2 regions of the Kosakonia sp. MUSA4 genome follow, and region 2 is predicted to be linked to the other one. Evidence: predicted binding sites of a transcription regulator. Region 2 holds the regulator's gene; the other holds the start of a gene.
What was found. Region 2 encodes LexA, which represses DNA repair genes until DNA is damaged. Its sites were predicted from a motif close to TNCTGTATGTACATACAGNA; they were not measured.
Positions count from the first base shown of each region.

Region 1: the regulator LexA is predicted to act here: its motif matches at 3,183-3,202, upstream of uvrB (excinuclease ABC subunit UvrB).

Region 1 covers NZ_CP025697.1:1,510,889-1,515,902, forward strand. Annotated here, with positions in the region: gene bioF (8-amino-7-oxononanoate synthase) at 1-412, shown strand, start outside; gene bioC (malonyl-ACP O-methyltransferase BioC) at 399-1,148, shown strand; gene bioD (dethiobiotin synthase) at 1,141-1,863, shown strand; gene C0557_RS07250 (ABC transporter ATP-binding protein) at 1,805-2,527, opposite strand; gene uvrB (excinuclease ABC subunit UvrB) at 3,279-5,014, shown strand, end outside.
Region 2 covers NZ_CP025697.1:38,067-43,080, reverse strand. Annotated here, with positions in the region: gene dinF (MATE family efflux transporter DinF) at 37-1,371, opposite strand; gene lexA (transcriptional repressor LexA) at 1,448-2,062, opposite strand; gene C0557_RS00175 (diacylglycerol kinase) at 2,171-2,539, opposite strand; gene plsB (glycerol-3-phosphate 1-O-acyltransferase PlsB) at 2,672-5,014, shown strand, end outside.

The DNA of each region.
Region 1 (5,014 bases), 1.5 Mb from region 2:
CGAAACGGTTGCCGACTATCTGCTGCAATTTGCCCGTCATCTGATTTACAGCACCGCAATGCCACCGGCGCAGGCAATGGCGCTCAGCGCGGCATTACGGGTGATCCGCAGTGATGAGGGTGAGCAACGCCGGGCAACGCTGGCGGCGCTGATCGCGCGTTTTCGCCGCGGCGCGGCGCAACTGCCGATGACGCTGGCAGATTCAGAGAGCGCCATTCAGCCGCTGATCGTTGGTGATAACGCGCGTGCCCTGCGTCTGGCGGAGCGTCTGCGTCAACAGGGTTGCTGGGTGACAGCGATTCGTCCGCCGACCGTACCGCCGGGCACTGCGCGCCTGCGCCTGACGCTGACGGCGGCTCACCAGGCGGAAGATATTGATAGTCTGCTGGAGGCGTTATATGGCGGTGAATAAACGCGCCGTTGCCGCCGCATTTGGCCGCGCGGCGCAAAGTTACGCTCACCACGACGCGTTACAGCGGCTGAGCGCCGATCTGCTGCTGACGCAACTGGGCGAAATCACCCCCTCGAATGTGCTTGATGCCGGCTGCGGCCCCGGCGCCATGAGCCGTTACTGGCGCGGGCTGGGCAGTAACGTGACGGCGCTGGATCTCTCGGCCACTATGCTGGATGAAGCGCGCCGACAGCAAAGCGCCGATCGCTATCTGCTGGGTGATATCGAAGCGCTGCCACTGGCGGATGCACAGTTCTCACTGGTGTGGAGCAACCTCGCCGTGCAGTGGTGTGATGATTTACGCCAGGCCATCAACGAACTCTGTCGCGTGACGCAACCCGGCGGTTTTGTGGCATTTACCACGCTGGTGGAAGCCTCGTTGCCGGAATTGAATCAGGCCTGGCGGGCGGTGGATGACCAGCCGCATGCCAATCGCTTTTTACCTCTTTCGGCAATCGAACAGGCTTTAGCGGGTTGGTCTGTACACAGCGGTGTCGAGAGCATCACTTTGCACTTTGATGACGCTGCCCGCGCGCTGCGGTCGCTGAAAGGCATTGGCGCGACACATTTACACAACGGCAGGCAGCAGGGGCTGACGCGGGGCAAACTGCAACGTCTGCAACTCGCCTGGCCGCAACAGCAGGGGAAATGTCCCCTGACGTATCATCTTTTTTGGGGAGTTATCACGCGTGATTGAACGCTATTTTGTCACCGGCACGGATACCGAAGTGGGGAAAACCGTCGCCAGTTGCGCGCTGCTACAGGCGGCAAATCTACGCGGTTTGCGCAGCGCAGGGTATAAACCGGTTGCATCCGGTAGCGAAATGACGGCGCAGGGGCTGCGTAATAGCGACGCGCTGGCGTTGCAGCAGCACAGCAGTTTGCCGCTGGATTATAAAACCGTGAACCCTTACACCTTTGCGGAACCGACCTCGCCGCACATTGTCAGCGCCGATCTGGGCGAGCCGATTGACGCCGCCGTGATGTCTGCCGGGTTACGCACGCTGGAGGCGCAAGCAGAATGGCTGCTGGTGGAAGGGGCGGGTGGCTGGTTTACGCCGCTTTCAGAAACGTTCACCTATGCGGACTGGGTTATCCAGGAGCAGTTGCCGGTGATTCTGGTGGTGGGCGTGAAATTGGGCTGCATCAACCACGCCATGCTGACAGCGCAGGCGGTACGCCAGGCAGGATTACGGCTCGCGGGCTGGATTGCTAACGATGTGGTGGCACCGGGCGCGCGTCACCGGGAGTATATGGCGACGCTGCGGCGCGTGATGCAGGCTCCACTGATGGGTGAAATCCCCTGGTTTGCCCACGCGCCCGAAAAAGAAAAAACAGGCCATTTTCTCGATCTCAGCGTACTGACTCCCGTGTCATCCAGTGTGACAGCATCTGATCATCCAGTTGTCTGACATCTCCCTGCGCGACGTTGCGCCCCCGGTGCAGCAGACAAAAACGGTCAGCTACCCGGCGGATGAATGAGAGATGCTGCTCGGCCAGTAAAATGGTCATGCCGAATTCCTGATTCAACCGCACGATCAAGTTGCCCAGTTTATGGATAAACGCCTGGCCCAGCCCGCGCGTCGGTTCATCAAGCAGGAGCAGCCGCGGGCGGGTGACCAGCGCCCGCGCCATCGCCAGTTGCTGCTGGTTATCCTCTGACAGTTCTGCGCCACGTATCGGGCGCAACGTATACAGCTCCGGGAACAGGTCGTAAATATCGCGACCCAGTACGCTTCCCGGCTCGCCGACAGCACGCATGGCAATGTGCAGGTTCTCCTCGACGGTCAATTGCGAAAAGATACGCCGGTCCTGCGGCACATAGCCAATTCCCATTGCGCTGCGATGCTCCGCCTGAATACTCAGCAGATCGCGCGGCGGTGCGCCGGCTTCCTGCCAAATCATGCTGCCGCTCTCAATGGGCAAATAACCGGAAATACAATTTATCAGTGTCGTTTTCCCCATTCCTGGCATGCCAATAATCGAATTACAGACGCCTGGGGTTAAATCAAGATCAACATTCCATAAAGTATGCTGATTACCGTAGTACTGGTTTACTGCGCGTAGGCTCAACATTGTCCGCTCCTTCTTACGGCTCTGGTGACCCTTCTGTATTGCAAAAGGCTTGCCAGAAGCGAAAAAAGGCTTTTTTTTCGGATGCGGATGATAAAACTGCCGTTTAGCACGCGGGAAAGAGAGAACGCAGGTAAATATCCTGCACTTTGCCAGTGCTACCAGTGTTGGATTGTGGTGCAGCAAAGCGACAATTTGTGATGGGTATCTCATGAGGATGACGTCTTTGTTTAGTTGATAATGAGCAAAAAGAAGTGATAAAAATTTTTTAATGAACAGCGATTGGGTCTTGTTGGGAATTTGTCGGCTGGCGAGGTATACGGGCTGGCGGCAGTTATCCACTATTCCTGTGGATAACCTTGTGCATTAGAGTTAGAAAACGTTCGGCAAGCGAGAGAGGACGCGGCTTGCGTCTGAATTGGTGCGAAACCCGGCTTTTTAAATTAATTATTGCTTATCAATTGGTTATATAAAATCAATGGTTGTAAGAAAAGTGTCACCGGTTGCCACAAAACTTTCAAGGTGCGGCTTGACAATTGTTAAAAAGTGAAGGTTCCTGGGGATAACCCTGCGGGTCTGGTGTTTTATCTTGTCGGGGAGAAAATTTAACGCGGAAACGCATTTCCTTATCGCGGGTAGACCAGATCAGCTAACCTGCCACTGTTTTTTCATCCAGTATTATTTATTGGCAAAAGTGAACAGGGTGAGTAAAATATGTTACCTGCCCGCTCATTCCTTCACCAGGTAGCCGTTCATGAGTAAACCGTTCAAACTGAATTCTGCTTTTCGCCCCTCCGGCGACCAGCCTGAGGCGATTCGTCGGCTTAAGGAAGGTCTGGAAGACGGCCTCGCGCACCAGACGCTGCTGGGGGTTACCGGCTCGGGTAAGACCTTTACCATCGCCAATGTCATTGCCGATCTGCAACGCCCGACAATGGTGCTGGCGCCGAACAAAACGCTGGCGGCGCAGCTGTATGGCGAAATGAAGGAGTTCTTCCCGGAAAACGCGGTGGAGTATTTCGTCTCCTACTATGACTACTACCAGCCGGAAGCCTATGTGCCCAGTTCGGACACCTTTATCGAAAAAGATGCCTCGGTGAACGAGCATATCGAGCAGATGCGTCTGTCTGCAACGAAGGCGCTGCTGGAACGCCGTGATGTGGTGGTCGTGGCGTCCGTTTCAGCCATCTATGGTCTGGGCGATCCGGATCTCTACCTGAAGATGATGCTGCATCTGACCAACGGCATGATTATCGACCAGCGTTCGATTCTGCGTCGCCTGGCAGAACTTCAGTACACCCGCAACGATCAGGCTTTCCAGCGCGGGACGTTTCGCGTGCGTGGGGAAGTGATTGATATCTTCCCGGCGGAATCGGATGACCTGGCGCTGCGCGTGGAGTTGTTCGACGAAGAAGTAGAGCGCCTGTCGCTGTTTGACCCGCTCACCGGGCATGTGGAATCGACCGTTCAGCGCTTCACCATCTACCCGAAAACGCACTACGTGACGCCGCGCGAGCGTATCGTGCAGGCGATGGAAGAGATCAAAGATGAGCTGGTGGAACGGCGCAAAACGCTGCTGGCGAACAATAAGCTGCTGGAAGAGCAGCGTCTCAGCCAGCGCACGCAGTTCGATCTGGAGATGATGAACGAGCTGGGCTACTGCTCCGGCATTGAAAACTACTCGCGCTATCTCTCCGGGCGCGGTCCTGGCGAGCCGCCGCCAACGCTGTTCGATTACCTGCCGTCCGACGGTTTACTGGTGATCGACGAATCCCACGTCACCATCCCGCAAATCGGCGGCATGTTCCGTGGCGACCGCGCGCGTAAAGAGACGCTGGTGGAGTACGGTTTCCGTTTGCCGTCGGCGCTGGATAACCGTCCGCTGAAATTTGAAGAGTTTGAAGCGCTGGCGCCGCAGTCTATCTATGTTTCGGCAACGCCGGGCAATTACGAGCTGGAGAAATCCGGCGATGAAGTGATTGACCAGGTGGTACGTCCGACAGGTTTGCTGGATCCCATCATCGAAGTGCGTCCGGTTGCTACGCAGGTTGACGATCTGTTGTCGGAAATCCGCATCCGCGCGGCCATTAACGAGCGCGTGCTGGTGACGACGTTGACCAAGCGTATGGCGGAAGATCTCACCGAATACCTGGAAGAGCACGGTGAGCGGGTGCGTTATCTGCACTCTGATATTGATACGGTTGAACGTATGGAAATTATCCGCGACCTGCGTCTCGGCGAGTTTGATGTGCTGGTGGGCATCAACCTGCTGCGCGAAGGGCTGGATATGCCGGAAGTGTCGCTGGTGGCGATTCTGGATGCGGACAAAGAGGGCTTCCTGCGTTCGGAGCGTTCACTGATTCAGACCATTGGCCGCGCGGCGCGTAACATCAACGGGAAAGCGATTCTGTACGGCGATAAGATCACGCCGTCGATGGCGAAAGCGATCGGTGAAACCGAACGCCGCCGCGAAAAACAGCACGCCTATAA
Region 2 (5,014 bases):
AGCGAGGCGAGGAAACAGGCAAAAAAACTGGCAATATCAGGAAGGATTCACATCGGAAAACCAGCTGCCGTTACGCCAGTGGCGACGCCACAGCCAGGCAAGCGTAAGCCCGCGCAGGGCGAGAAAGACGGTCAGCGACAGCCATAAACCGTGATTGCCCAGCACCGGAACCGTCAGCAGCGTAACAGCGAACCCGGCGGCGGCAATCGCCATACTGTTACGCATCTCCGCTGCGCGCGTGGCACCGACAAACATGCCATCCAGCAAGTAGCACCACACGCCCACCAGCGGCAGAATCACCTGCCAGAACAGGTAATGCCCGGCGAGCGTCTGCAGGGCAGGAAGCGAAGTCAGCAAGGCAATAATGTCATCACCTGCCAGCGCATAAATCGCCGCAAAGAACAGCGCCACCAGCCCGGCCTGGCGGCATGCCGCTCGCCAGACGTCCATCAACTGGCTGCCATCGCGCGCGCCATAGGCCTGCCCGGAGTGCGCTTCGACCGCATAGGCAAAACCATCCAGCGCGTACGCGGTAAAGGTGAGAAACATCATCAGCACCGCGTTAGCGGCAACCGTCTCACCGCCAAGACGGGCGCCCAGCACGGTGATTGAGCCAAAGCAGAGCTGCAAAAGCAGTGAGCGCAGCATGATATCGCGGTTAAGCGCTAATAAGCGCCGCATACCGCCGCGCCAGGCATTTTTCAGCGCTGGCAGGGTGATACCGCGCATTACCAACACGCGGTGCACCATCAGCAGGCCGATGGCGAAAGTCGCATACTCAGCCACAACGGTGGCGAGCGCAGCGCCCTGCACATTCATGTGCAGGCCCATCACCAGCCACAGGTCGAGCACAATGTTGAGGAGATTCCCCACTACCAGCAGGATCACCGGCGCACGGGCATACTGCACACCCAGTAACCAGCCGAGCAACACCAGATTTCCCAACGACGCTGGCGCACTCAGCCAGCGAATATCGAGAAAGCGCCGCGCCTGCTCCAGCACGGCTTCGCTCCCGCCGGTAATGTGCAGCGCCAGATCGATGAGCGGCGTACGCAGCAGCATAATTAACACACCTGCCGACAGCGCCAATAGCAGCGGCTGTACCAGCGCGCGCGCCAGCGCAGGTGCGTTTTTCGCACCAAACGCCTGTGCCGTAAGACCGGTGGTGCTCATCCGCAAAAACAGCAGCAGCATAAACAAAAAGCTGGTTGCCGTTGCGCCGATCGCCACGCCGCCGAGGTAAACAGGACTATCCAGGTGCCCGACCACGGCGGTATCCACCAGCCCCAGTAACGGAACAGTGATATTGGAGAAGATCATGGGCAGCGCAAGCCGCCACAGTGCTCTGTCAGATGCGTTCAGCAACGGCATGGCAATGTCGAATCAACGGGGAAAATCGTATTACGCAGCGCCACGGTGTTTTGTGTCGCTGCGAAAAGAACAGGCGTTAGAGCCAGGTACCATTACGGATGACGCCAACCGCCAGCCCTTCAATGGTGAAGTTTTGATCGCGCAGATCGACGACGATCGGGGAAAACTCGCTGTTTTCCGGCAGCAATTCGACGGTGTTACCCTGTTTTTTCAGACGTTTCACGGTAACTTCATCATCAATACGTGCGACGACCACCTGGCCGTTACGCACGTCCTGCGTTTTATGCACTGCGAGCAGGTCGCCGTCCATAATACCGATGTCTTTCATCGACATACCGCTAACGCGCAGCAGGAAATCCGCATGAGGTTTGAAGAGATCGGGATCGACCTGGTAGTGACCCTCGATATGCTGTTGCGCCAGCAGCGGTTCACCCGCAGCAACGCGACCAATCAGCGGTAAACCGATATCCTCTTCTTCTTCCAGCAGCAGACGCAGACCACGCGATGCGCCGGAGACGATTTCGATAACCCCTTTACGTGCAAGCGCTTTCAGGTGTTCTTCAGCCGCATTTGGGGAACGGAACCCCAATTGCTGTGCGATTTCCGCACGCGTTGGTGGCATACCGGTTTGAGTGATCCGATCGCGGATGAGATCGAACACCTCTTGCTGCCTGGCCGTTAATGCTTTCATCCCGCCCCCTGGGTGTATATACAGTTATGCTGTGAGTATATACAGTCAAAGGCGATTTTGGAACCAAATTTAAGCAAAAAACCAGGGTGTTATCGATTTCTGGAAGCGTTATCGAAAATGCGACCAGAGAAGCGAGATCCAGGTAAACAGCGCCAGCAGGATCGACATCAGCACTGCCGCCGATCCCATATCCTTCGCCCGACCGGAAAGTTCGTGAAATTCAGAACCAATTCGGTCTACGACAGCTTCAATTGCACTATTTAGGATTTCAACAATCATTACTAGCGACACCGAGCTAATCAGCAGCACCCGAGTGACCGTGTCAATGTCCAGCCAGCAAGCAATAATGATAGCGAAAACAACGGCTACCAGCTCCTGGCGGAAAGCGGCTTCATTGATCCATGCAGCGCGAACGCCCTTCCATGAGTAACCTGCTGCTTTAATGATTCGGGTAATTCCGGTGGTATTATTGGCCATGAAAAGAACCTTTTTATGTAATAAACGTCAATGTCTACATCAGCGTACTGAGGTACAACAGAAATTACGTGCGCTTTCTGATATTCTTGCGGCGCAATGGCACTATTATTAACCAGAGGCTTTTCATCTTTTATGTCCGGTTGGCCACGAATTTACTACAAATTACTGAATTTACCATTAAGTGTACTGGTAAAGAGTAAATCGATACCTGCAGAACCTGCACAGGAACTGGGTCTCGATACTTCACGTCCTATTATGTACGTGCTGCCTTATAACTCTAAGGCAGATTTGATGACATTACGCGCTCAGTGTCTGGCGCACGAACTGCCCGATCCCCTGGAACCCCTGGAAATCGACGGCGTATTGCTGCCGCGTTTCGTGTTCATTCATGGCGGTCCGCGCGTGTTTACCTATTACACGCCGAAAGAAGAGTCCATCAAACTGTTCCACGACTACCTGGATTTACACCGCAGCCATCCGGATCTGGATGTGCAAATGGTTCCGGTATCGGTAATGTTTGGCCGCTCGCCAGGGCGTGAGAAAGGCGAGATTAATCCGCCGCTGCGCATGCTGAACGGCATCCAGAAATTCTTCGCTATCTCCTGGCTCGGCCGCGATAGCTTTGTGCGCTTCTCGCCGCCCGTCTCCCTGCGCCGCATGGCGACCGAGCACGGCACCGATAAAATTATCGCGCAGAAACTGGCGCGCGTGGCGCGTATGCACTTCGCGCGACAGCGTCTGGCCGCCGTTGGGCCGCGTCTGCCGGCGCGTCAGGATCTGTTCAATAAACTGCTCTCTTCTAAAGCGATTGCCCGTGCGGTCGAAGACGAAGCGCGCAGCAAAAAAATCTCTCACGACAAAGCGCAGCAAAACGCTATCGCGCTGATGGAAGAGATTGCCGCCAACTTCTCGTACGAGATGATCCGTCTGACCGACCGTATCCTCGGTTTTACCTGGAACCGTCTCTATCAGGGGATCAACGTGCACAACGCCGAACGCGTGCGCCAGCTTGCGCACGACGGCCACGAGATTGTCTATGTGCCCTGCCACCGCAGCCACATGGACTATCTGCTGCTCTCGTATGTGCTCTATCACCAGGGGCTGGTGCCGCCGCACATTGCCGCAGGCATCAACCTGAACTTCTGGCCCGCCGGGCCGATTTTCCGCCGCCTGGGCGCCTTCTTTATTCGCCGTACCTTTAAAGGCAACAAACTCTACTCCACCGTGTTCCGCGAATATCTGGGCGAACTGTTCAGCCGCGGTTATTCGGTCGAGTATTTCGTCGAGGGCGGTCGTTCACGTACCGGGCGTTTGCTGGACCCGAAAACCGGTACGCTGTCGATGACCATTCAGGCGATGCTGCGCGGCGGTACACGCCCCATCACGCTGGTGCCGATTTATATCGGTTATGAACATGTGATGGAGGTCGGTACCTATGCGAAAGAGCTGCGCGGCGCAACCAAAGAGAAAGAGAGCCTGCTGCAGATGGTGCGCGGGCTGAGCAAGCTGCGTAACCTGGGGCAAGGTTATGTGAACTTCGGTGAACCCATTCCGCTGATGAACTACCTGAACCATCACGTTCCGGAGTGGCGCGAATCTATCGATCCAATCGAAGCGATTCGCCCGGCATGGCTGACGCCGACGGTGAATAACATTGCCGCCGATTTGATGGTTCGCATTAACAATGCCGGTGCGGCCAACGCCATGAACCTGTGCTGTACAGCACTGCTGGCATCGCGCCAGCGTTCGTTGACGCGCGAGCAGTTAACCGAACAAATCAGTTGCTACCTCGAACTGATGCGCAATGTGCCTTACTCGCCGGATTCAACAACGCCTGCCGCCAGCGCGGACGCGCTTATCGACCACGCGTTGCAGATGAACAAGTTCGAAGTCGAGAAAGACACCATCGGCGATATCATTATTCTGCCGCGCGAGCAGGCAGTGTTGATGACCTATTACCGCAACAACATCGCCCATATGCTGATGCTGCCGTCGCTGATGGCGGCGATCGTGACCCAACATCGCGCCATCTCCCGTAGCGATATTCTGCGCCACGTTGAGCTGCTTTATCCGCTGCTGAAAGCCGAGCTGTTCCTGCGCTGGGAAAAAGCCGAGCTGGCGGAAGTGCTGGAAAACCTGACGCAAGAACTGCTGCGCCAGAGCTTAATTACCGTCAAAGACGATCGCCTGAGCATCAACCCGGCCCATTCGCGGACACTGCAACTGCTGGCCGCCGGTGCGCGCGAGACATTACAGCGCTATGCCATCACCTTCTGGCTGCTTGGCAACACGCCGTCAATGAACCGCAGCACGCTGGAAAAAGAGAGCCGCACGCTGGCGCAACGCCTGTCAGTGCTGCACGGCATCAACGCGCCGGAATTCTTCGACAAAGCGGTATTCTCCACGCTGGTGTTAACGCTGCGTGATGAAGGGTATATCAGCGACAGTGGCGATGCAGACCCGACGCGAACGCTG